DNA from 3 places in the Massilia sp. GER05 genome. Region 3 is predicted to be linked to each of the others. Evidence: predicted binding sites of a transcription regulator. Region 3 holds the regulator's gene; each other region holds the start of a gene.
What was found. The regulator FNR, encoded in region 3, switches genes on or off when oxygen is low (the NO sensors DNR and NnrR bind a similar motif). The targets are predictions, from matches to a motif close to TTGATNNNNATCAA.

Region 1: a site for FNR is predicted at 1,557-1,570, ahead of ACL58G_RS08180 (KamA family radical SAM protein). Genes of this name have one in related genera too.
Region 2: a site for FNR is predicted at 1,749-1,762, ahead of ACL58G_RS28355 (glycine-rich domain-containing protein). Genes of this name have one in related genera too.

What each region holds. Positions count from the first base shown of each region.
Region 1 covers NZ_CP178858.1:1,815,195-1,818,468, reverse strand. The annotation lists gene ACL58G_RS08185 (MFS transporter) at 1-33, opposite strand, end outside; gene ACL58G_RS08180 (KamA family radical SAM protein) at 50-1,456, opposite strand; gene ACL58G_RS08175 (cache domain-containing protein) at 1,754-2,212, shown strand; gene ACL58G_RS08170 (methyl-accepting chemotaxis protein) at 2,324-3,274, shown strand, end outside.
Region 2 covers NZ_CP178858.1:6,417,479-6,420,752, forward strand. The annotation lists gene ACL58G_RS28350 (CHASE domain-containing protein) at 1-1,678, shown strand, start outside; gene ACL58G_RS28355 (glycine-rich domain-containing protein) at 1,843-2,508, shown strand; gene ACL58G_RS28360 (hypothetical protein) at 2,514-2,777, opposite strand; gene ACL58G_RS28365 (NAD-dependent epimerase/dehydratase family protein) at 2,924-3,274, opposite strand, start outside.
Region 3 covers NZ_CP178858.1:3,526,911-3,530,184, forward strand. The annotation lists gene ACL58G_RS15880 (glycosyl hydrolase) at 1-12, shown strand, start outside; gene ACL58G_RS15885 (porin) at 13-1,083, opposite strand; gene fnr (fumarate/nitrate reduction transcriptional regulator Fnr) at 1,144-1,908, opposite strand; gene ACL58G_RS15895 (TorD/DmsD family molecular chaperone) at 2,127-2,765, shown strand; gene ACL58G_RS15900 (formate dehydrogenase) at 2,774-2,980, shown strand; gene ACL58G_RS15905 (formate dehydrogenase subunit alpha) at 2,996-3,274, shown strand, end outside.

The DNA of each region.
Region 1 (3,274 bases), 1.7 Mb from region 3:
GTTGAGGCGCGACTGGCTCTGGTCGGTTTCCATGGACGTCTCCTGCGGGTCAGGCCGCGTCGGGTTGGCTGTCGCTGGCACGCCGGTCCTGCGCGTGGACAGCCTGGATCGGGATCACGCGGCCCGCCGCACCGAAGGTGTCGTGATCGTCCTCGCCGCCCTCGAAGAAGAATTTCTTGCGGCCGAACGCCGGCTTCAGGTGATCGAGCCAGGTGGCGTCGGGATCGTATTTCGCGAAGAACGGCCGGCGCACCCAGTCCGGATTGCGCGCCTGCAGGAACTGCAGCGCGAACAGCTTGTCGCCGTTGATGGTGACGACGCCGTCGATCACGACCTTGCCCGGGAACGCGCTCATCGACGGCCCGCGCACGGTGCGCGACAGGCCCGACACCATGCTGTACGCGGACTGGAAGATCTCGTGCGCGCGCGCCAGCGGCAGCGCGAAGTACTCGCGCGGACCGGTATCCCGCTCGACGAACATGTAATAAGGGATCGCGCCCAGGCGCACGCCCGTCGTCCACAGCTCGGCCCAGCTGTTCGGGTCTTCGTTGATGTGGCGGATCAGCGGCCCCTGCATGCGCAAGGTCGCGCCCGTGCCGACGATGCGCTTGACGGCCTGCTGGGCCACCGGCTGGCGCAGCTCGACGGCGTGGTTGTAATGCCCCATCAGCGCGAGGTTCTTGCCGGCCTTGACGACTTTCTCGAACAGGCGCATCAGGTCGTCGCTGTCCTTGTCCGACACGTAGCGCTGCGGCCAGTATGCGACCGACTTGGTGCCGATCCGGATGTTCTGGATATGCGCCAGTTCGGGCGCCAGCAGCGGTTCGATGAACTCGGCCAGCGAGCGCGTATTCATGATCATCGGATCGCCGCCCGTGATCAGGACGTCCGTCACGTCTGGATGCGTGCCGAGGTAGGACACCAGTTCCGTGGACTCGCGCGCATCGAACTTCATCTCTTCCATGCCCACGAACTGCGGCCAGCGGAAGCAGAAAGTGCAATAGGCGTGGCACGTCTGGCCCGCGCTGGGGAAGAACAGCACGGTCTCCTTGTACTTGTGCTGCAGGCCCTTGAGCGGCGCGTCGTTCACGCGCGGCACGTTGTGCGTCATCTGCCCTGCCGGGTGCGGATTCATGCGCATGCGGATCTGGTGCACGAGCTGCGCGATCGCGGCGTCGTCCTTCTTGACCAGCACGAGGTCGCGCAGCTGCTCGTATTCGCGCGCGGGCAGCATGTCGCGGTGGGGGAACGTCAGGCGATAGATTGGATCGTCCGGAACATTGCTCCAGTCGATCAACTGCTCCATCACGTATTCGTTCGTGCGGAAAGGCAGCACGTGGGACACCACCTGCACGGCTTCCTGCAGATCCGGGCTCAGCCATTGCCATTGGCGGGCGTTCTGGATCGACTGGCGGGTATAGGGCTTGAACTTGGCGGGGGTTGCGTCGAGGGTCACGGGATTTCTCCTGAGGGAAGTGGTTGGCGGCAGCAAAAGGTGACGCACGGAAATAATTGCCGACAGGAACCGATGGTAGGGAGACGGACTTGCCTTTGAGTTGCCCCGAGTCAAGTTCTGATTCCGTTTCTCACTGATTTCCACATGCACTGCGAAAGATCAGCGTTGCCGTTGCGGCGGCACATCGGGTGCTACTTGCGTTAGCACAACAACCCGGCTGGGGCCGCGGCGTAGAGTACGAAATGCAAATAGGCAACATTCAGACCTATCTCTTTCCCCTTCCCGAAAGGACATCCTATGAAGCTGACCGCAACCGTAGTCGCTACCGCCCTGGCCCTGTCCTGCGCCGGCGCGCTGGCGGCCGAACCGACCGAGAAAGACGCGATCGCCATGGCCGAGCGCGGCGCCGCGATGGTCAAGGCCAAGGGCAAGGAAGAAGTCATGAAACGCATTACGGCCAAGGACCCGGAATTCGTCCAGGGCTCGCTGTACATCGACATGCGCGACGTCAAGACCGGCATCGTGCTGGCTCACCCGTACAACCCGTCGATCGTCGGCAAGGATTTGACGGACGTGCCCGATGCGAACGGCAAGAAATACCGCCGCGAGATCATCGAACTGGCCGCCGCCAAGGGCAAGGGCTGGGTCGACTACCAGTACAAGAATCCGACCACGGGCAAGATCGAGCCGAAGACGACGTACATCCTGCTCGTCGACGGCGTCGTGCTCGAGGCCGGGCTATACAAGAAGCAATAGGACGTGCGCGCGGGCGGCATGCCCGCGTTCGGTGTTCGAGCGGGCGGCATGCCCGCGTTCGGTGTTCAAGCGGGCGGCATGCCCGCGTTCTTTTTTAAGCGGGAGCGCAACATGCTGAAAAAACTGAGGATCGGTCCGAAGCTGCTGCTGGCGCCCGGCATGGTGCTGGTGCTGCTCTTGATGCTGTCCGGTGCCGCCTGGTACGGGATGGTGCGCCAGAACGCGTCGCTGGAAAACATGGTGCAGGTCCGCGCGGCGCGCCTGAAAAACGTGGCCGACGTGGCCGGCGACGCCAAGTACGTCCACGCCAACGCTTATCAACTGCTGGCCTGGATCAACGGCAGCTTCGCCAAGAACCGCCTCGACGCGCTGATCGCCGACATCGGCAAGCGCCACGCCGCCGTGCAGGCACAGTTGCAGGAACTCGCGCGCACGACCGACGGCGCGGAACGCAAGCCCGTCGACGCGTCGCTGGCCGCGCTGGCGGCCTACCGCAAGGCGGTGCAGGAGACCATCGAGATGGCGCAGGTCGACCAGTCGATCGCCACCAACTCGATGCAGAAGGCGGAAAAGGAATTCATGGTGCTGAACCAGCAGCTGGCCCAACTGGCCGCGCTGGAGAAGACGCTCAGCGAACAGGCCTATGCCGCGGCGCGCACGGAATTCCACAACCTGGGCACGTGGATGGCCATGCTGGTGCTGCTGTCGATCGCCGCGTCGCTGGCCGTCACCATGTTCGTGCGCCGCGCCATGCTGCGTGACATCGGGACCATCTCGGCCGTCATGGGCGAACTGGCCGAAGGCCGCCTGTGCGCGAGCGTCCACAACGACGGCCGCGACGAAATCGCCGACACGGCGCGCGCGCTCGACCAGACCATCGCCAACCTGAACACGACGCTGCGCAGCGTGCTCGATTCCGTGCGCTCGATCGACACGGCATCGAAGGAAATCGCCAGCGGCAACCTCGACCTGTCGACCCGCACCGAGCTGCAGGCCGGTTCCCTGCAGCAGACCGCGAGCGCGATGGAGACGCTGACCCAGGCCGTCAAGGGCAATGCGGAC
Region 2 (3,274 bases), 2.9 Mb from region 3:
CCGCGTGAAATCGTATACGGACCTGTTGCGCGCCACGGGCAGCATGATCCAGAGTTCCGACGTCCTGACGCACCAGGGCTTCCACGAATTCGTGGCCGGACTGGACCTGGCCAGGAGCTTCCCGGCGGTCGACTACATCAATTACGCGGTCCAGGTGCCGCATGACGGGCGCGACGCGTTCGTTGCCGCACTGCGCACGGACGTGTCGCACATCTTTGGCAAGCCGGTCGACCTGGATATCATGCCGCCCGGCATCCGGCCGTCGTACCTGGTCGTCGCCTTCGTCGAACCCGCGCCGCCGGGCGCCCACTACTATGCGATCGACCTGAAGGCCAACCGCTATTTCGGGAACTTGCTGCTGCAAGAGCGCGATAGCGGCATGATATTTTCGACCGGTACGCCGATCCCAATGTTGTCGCGTCCGAACAACATCTACGTGGGCATGCGTATGCCGGTCTACCGCAAAGGCGTGCCGCTGCGCACAGTCGACCAGCGCCGCGCGGCCTACACGGGTTCGCTCGGCATCGCGTTCAGTATCCCCAAGCTGCTGAACGGCGTCATGGACGAAGTTCCGGTCGCGAACCTGCGCATGACGCTGTACGACGTCGGCCCCGGCATCGACGCCCGCGGCCAGCCTACGGTATCGAAGCCGCTCGCGCTGTTCGACAGCCGCGGCACGCGCGCCGAGCCGACGCCGGCGCTCGACGTCGGCGATGACGTCTTCACGACCAGCCTGCCGCTCGATTTCAACGGCCGTCCATGGAAAACGACGTTCAGCGCGCCCAGGGCCGCCCTGTACACGGAATTCGACACCTATTATCCGAAGCTCATGATGGCGTTCGGCTTCCTCGGCTCGATCCTGCTCTATGCCCTGCTGCACACGCTCACGTCGTCGCGCCGCGCCGCCCTCGAACTGGCGCGGGAGATGACGAGCGAGCTGCGCGAAAGCCAGGCCAGGCTGCAGTTGTCGCACCAGAAGCTCAGGCGCCTGGCCGACCACGCGTACCAGATCAAGGAAATGGAGCGCAAGCGCATCGCGCGCGAGATCCACGACGACCTCGGCCAGAGCCTGCTCGCCCTGCGCATCGAGGCGGAACTGCTGGCCGGACGCACGCAGGACACGCACAGCCACCTGCACAAGCGGGCCCGTTCCACGCTGCAGCAGATCGACACGACGATCAGGAGCGTGCGCCAGATCATCAACGACCTGCGCCCGACCGTGCTCGACCTGGGCCTGTCCGCGGCCGTCGAGTGGCAGGTGAACCAGTTCCAGCGCCGCACCGGCATCCAGTGCGACATCCAGGACGACCACGGCGAGATCGCCCTGCCCGACCATTGCGCGACGGCCTTTTTCCGCATCCTGCAGGAATCGCTGACGAACATCGTCCGCCATGCCAACGCGACGCGCGTGAAAGTGGAGCTGCGCCTGAACGGCGGCTGGCTGTCGCTGACGGTACGCGACAACGGCTGCGGCCTGCCGCCGGGCGGGCGCAACAAGTACGGCTCTTTCGGCCTGGTCGGCATCGAGGAACGCATCGTGATCCTCGGCGGCACCTGCGCCGTGTTCAGCGAGCCGGACGGCGGCACGACCGTCATGGTCTCGGCGCCTGTCATCGGCGGCCCCGAACCCGTTCTCTCCCAGGAACAGGAACAAGGCGCGGGTTCGGCCGTCATCTGACATTTCACCGGCTCGCCTTACTCCACTATCGAACTTCTGCATAGCCGTTCAAACAACTCATATTATTTGTTTGACAAATATCAAAATCTGGGCGAATTCCCTCAACTACATTGAGGACATGCAACACACGCCCGACCACTCCTGAACCCTTGACAAGGATGACCATGAACACCAACGACCTGTTTAACGCCGTGATGCAACTCGACCTGGAACCGATCAAGATGAAGCTGATGCATGCGGCATCGGGCGAAGGCTGGAGCCTGGAGAAGGCCAACGCCGTGGAAAAGGAATACCGCCGCTTCCTGTGCCTGATGAAAATGTATCCGGACGAGGACACGGCACCGCTGGTCGACGTCGACACGTTCTGGCACTACCACATCCTCGACACGATGAAATATGCCGCCGACTGCGAGCAGGCCTTCGGCTATTTCCTGCACCACTACCCGTACGTCGGCATGGGCGGCGACGATGACGAACAGTTCCGCCTCGCCAGCGGCGACCGCATGAAAGAGCTGTACGAAGCAACGTTCGGCGACGCGTATCCGGGCGCCGTCGCCCAGGCCGCGGACGGCGCGACCGCGTGGTGCGCGAGCCCGCACGTCGAGCCGGGCCAGGCGACGGACAGCGCGACCGCATGGTGCGCGAGCCCGCATACCGCAGGCAAGCGCGCTGCCGCCACCGCCTGGTGCGCGAGCCCGCACATCGACAAACTGACCCGGCGCGCGATCGACACGGCCTGGTGCGCGAGCCCGCACATCGGCAAGCTGACCCAGGGCGGCAGCGCCACCGCCTGGTGCGCCAGCCCGCACAGCGCCGACAAGGCCGCCTGAGCGGGTCAGGCCACGCTGGTCTCCGCGTGGGACCGCACCATCAGCGCGCGCAGCTCGCGGATGCTGTAGTCGGACACCTCGTGCATGCGCAGCAGGAGGGTGGCGCCGATTGGCAGGGTGTGATGGCGGATCTTGCTGATCACGGGCGGCGCCACTTCCAGCAGCCGCGACAGCGCGGCGTCGTTCTTGAGCTTGAGTTTATCGATGATGGCGTCGAGGACCCGGTTCGGGTCGTACTCGGCGCCGTCAGGAATGCGTCTGATGGGCATGTTCGTCTTTCGCTTGTCACATCCATGGGAAATTTTCCACAGCCCATAGCGGGTTATGGAAAATCAGCCAGTTTCGGGAGATATAAGTTCTTTGTGTGGTCGCTCTACGGCGTACCCGAATGATACATGGGTTAGTTGCGAAATGCTTAAGACGCCCTTATGCCGCCGCCGACATGCGGATAGCGCAGCCGGGCCCGCAGCTCCGTGCCGAGGCGGCGGTTGTCCAGCCGGCGCGATTCCGACATGAAGGACAGCAGCATCGGCGACACCGCCTTCTCCAGCTCGGCGCGCGCGAGACGCGGCGGCCGCGCCAGGCCGAATGCGTCGGCCACGAGATCGAAATAATCCCCCATCTTCATGCGCGTGTCGTCGGACGCGTTGTAGACGCGCCCCGGCCAGGCGCGGAACAGCGCCAGCGCGCACAGCCGCGCCAGGTCGTCGGCATGGATGTGGTTCGTGTACACGTCGTCCGCGCTCGCCAGCGCCGGCGTGCCCCG
Region 3 (3,274 bases):
CGATACGTGTGATCAGAAGTTGTGACGCATGCCGAGCACGTACGCCTTAAGCGTCGCGCCCGGCGTGGCACCCAGACCGTTGATCGCGAAGTCGTAGACCCCGTTCGCGCGGTTGTCCAGGCGCGTCGTGTACGCGTACAGGCTGCTGCGCTTGCTGAGCGTGTAATCGTAGCCGAGCGTCGCATGCGTGGCGCCGGTGCCCGCGCCGGCGCGCACGAAGCCGATGCGCGTGCCGGCCGGCCCGCTCGCGTCGCCCGCGCGCGCAATGCCGATGCGGATGCCGTGCGGTCCCATCTGGTGCGACACGGACAGGTACACGGCATTGCGCGCCAGCTCGCCGGCGCCCGTCCCGTATTTCAAACGTTCGGCGACGACGGCGATGCGGGTCTGCGGGAACTGGTAGGCGAGGGCGGCCTTCGCGCCGGTGTCGTCCAGGCCCGGTCCCTGGTACTCGTGGTGGCGTTCGCCCGCCAGTACGGCATACCACGGGCCCCGTTCGTAGATCGCGGCGGCCGACGTCAGCGACGGCTGCGCGCCGCTTGCCGGCTTTTCTTCGTTCAGGCCGTGCGTCACCCGCAGCGACAGACCGTGCCAGGACGGGCTCCAGTAGTGAATCGAATTGGACTGGCGCCGGTCGAACGACGACTTGTCGCTGACGTTGTCCGCGTCCCCCGCGGATCCATTGCCCATGATGCTCATGTAGCCGGCCGTCGTCGGATAGAACGGGTCGAGGCCGGACGTGGCGCTGTTGTAGGCCGTCGTCCAGTGGCCCGCGAACAGCGTGCCCCACGTGCCGGCGAGGCCCACGCGGGTATCGCGTGCGGCGAGGGCGCCGGTGCCCGTGTCGGGCGACAGCGTGCCTTCGACCTGGAAGATGGCTTTCAGGCCGCCGCCCAGGTCTTCGCCGCCGCGGAAACCCAGCACGGAGCGGTTGTTCACGAGGCGCGTGAGGCCGGGGCCGGAGGACGCCGCCGCGTGTTCGAGGGCGACGTTGAGGCGGCCGTAGATCTGCACGGCGCCGTCTTGCGCGTGGACGGTGCCCGCGGCCAGCAGCATGGCGGCGGGGATTGACTTGATATGCATGGGGGATCTCCTTTGCCCGCATTGTCGATGCGGACGCGGAGACCGGGAACTACCGAAAGGTCAGGCCATCGGACTGCACTGCTCCGTCCCGGCCGCCATCGCCTTCAGGCGCGCCGGTTCGAGCAGCTCGACCTCGCGCTTGTCGACCTGCACGAGCCCCAGCTTTTTAAAACGGGACAGCAGGCGGCTGATGCTTTCGATGGTCAGGCCCAGGTAGTTGCCGATGTCTTCGCGCGACATGCGCAGCTGGAAGCGCGTGGACGAATAGCCGCGCGCCGCGTAGCGGGCCGAGAGGTTGATGAGGAAGACGGCGAAGCGCTGCTCGGCGCGCATGTTCCCCAGCAGGAGCATGACGTTCTGTTCGCGCGTGATTTCCTGGCTCATGATGCGGTGGAAGTGGCGCAGCAGCGCCGGCACCTGGCCGAACAGGTCCTGCAGGTTCCCGAACGGGATTTCGCACACTTCGCTGTCTTCCAGTGCGACGGCGTCGCAGTGGTGGCGGTCGGCGCTGATGGCGTCCATGCCGAGCAGCTCGCCGGCCATCTGGAAGCCCGTGATCTGCGCCTCGCCGGCCGCGTTGATCTGGTACGTCTTGAAGTGGCCGAAGCGCACGGCGTACAGGTTGCGGAACGGCTCGCCCATCTTGTACAGCGGTTCGTCGCGCTCCAGGCGGCGGCGCTTGCCGATGATCCGATCCAGGCGGTCGATGTCCGCGTCTTCCAGCCCCATTGGCAGGCACAGCTGGTGCATGCTGCAGGCCGCGCAACTGGACTTGAGTGCGGTGACGTTGATGGGGGATGCGGACGTGGTATCAGCGGCAATCATGGCAAGTACCTTCGGGTGATGTCTCGATTATAGACGTGCAGCCCGACTGCAACGAGGGAATTTGTCCCGACGTTGGTTGCCTGGCCAACGAAGTGTCGCGTGGACGTCAAGCGTGCGCGCCTTTGCGTTGTCAAGGATTACACTTCCCATGAATATTTGCCAACGGGAGAACCATGTCCGTCGAACAGCGTTCTGCTTCATCCGATTTGCATGACGGCGTGGAGAGAGCCGTCGCTGCGCCGCTGGCCGACGAGGACCAGGCCCGCGCCGATTTCTACGCGCTGTTCGCACGCCTGCTGCTGGCCCCGCCCGACGACGCACTGCTCGCGGCACTGGCCGCCGCGGACCCGATCGGCGCCGCCGGCGAATTCGCTCTCGAGGACGCCTGGCTGAAGCTGACCCAGGCCGCCACCGTCGTCGATGCGGCCGCCGCGGCCGATGAATTCTCGGCCATGTTCATCAGCACCGGCACGCCGCCGCTGAATCCGTACGGTTCCTTCTACCTCACGGGCCACCTGAACGATGCGCCGCTGGCCGACCTGCGCCACGACCTCGCGCGCCTGCGTCTCGCGCGGGCGCCAGGCGTGGGCGAGTTCGAAGACCACCTGGGCACGCTGTGCGAGACGATGCGCGTATTGATCCAGGGCGGACCCGGCATGCCGCCGCGTGGCCTGGCCGTGCAAAAACACTTTTTCGAAACGCATGTCCGGCCGTGGTATGCGGCCTGCCTGGCCGACATCGCGGGGAGTGCCGACGCGAATTTCTACCGGATCGTCGCAGGCGTCGTCGATGCCTTCCTGTCGATCGAAGCGCAGGCGTTCGCCGTGCTCGATGCCACCGACCCGATTGCCGCATGAGGACCATCATGAACGATGACAAGCAACCCGATCCGACCCGCCGCAGCCTGTTGAAGGCCGCGCCGCTGGGCGCGCTGGCCGTCGCCGCGGCCGCGCGTGCGCGGGCGCCCGGGCCGCAGCCCGAGCCCGCCGCACCGGTGGCGCCGCAGCAGGCCAAGGGCTATCACGAGACGGAACACATCCGGCGCTACTACCGCACCGCGGCTTACTGGTAGAAGGAGACCACGACCATGACCCTGGTGAAGACATCACGCGACAGCGGGCTGAAACGGCGCCGCTTCCTCGTCGGCGCGGGCGTGACGGCCGGCGCGGGCGCCCTCGCGCGCCACCTGCCGCTGAACGTGATCCAGCCCGCGACCGCGGCGGACCCCGTGCCGGCCAGGCCGAACACGGAGGTCAAGCACACCGTGTGCAGCCACTGCTCGGTGGGCTGCTCGGTGGAGGCGGTGGTCAGCAACGGCGTGTGGATCCGCCAGGAGGCCGCGTTCGACTCGCCGATCAACATGGGG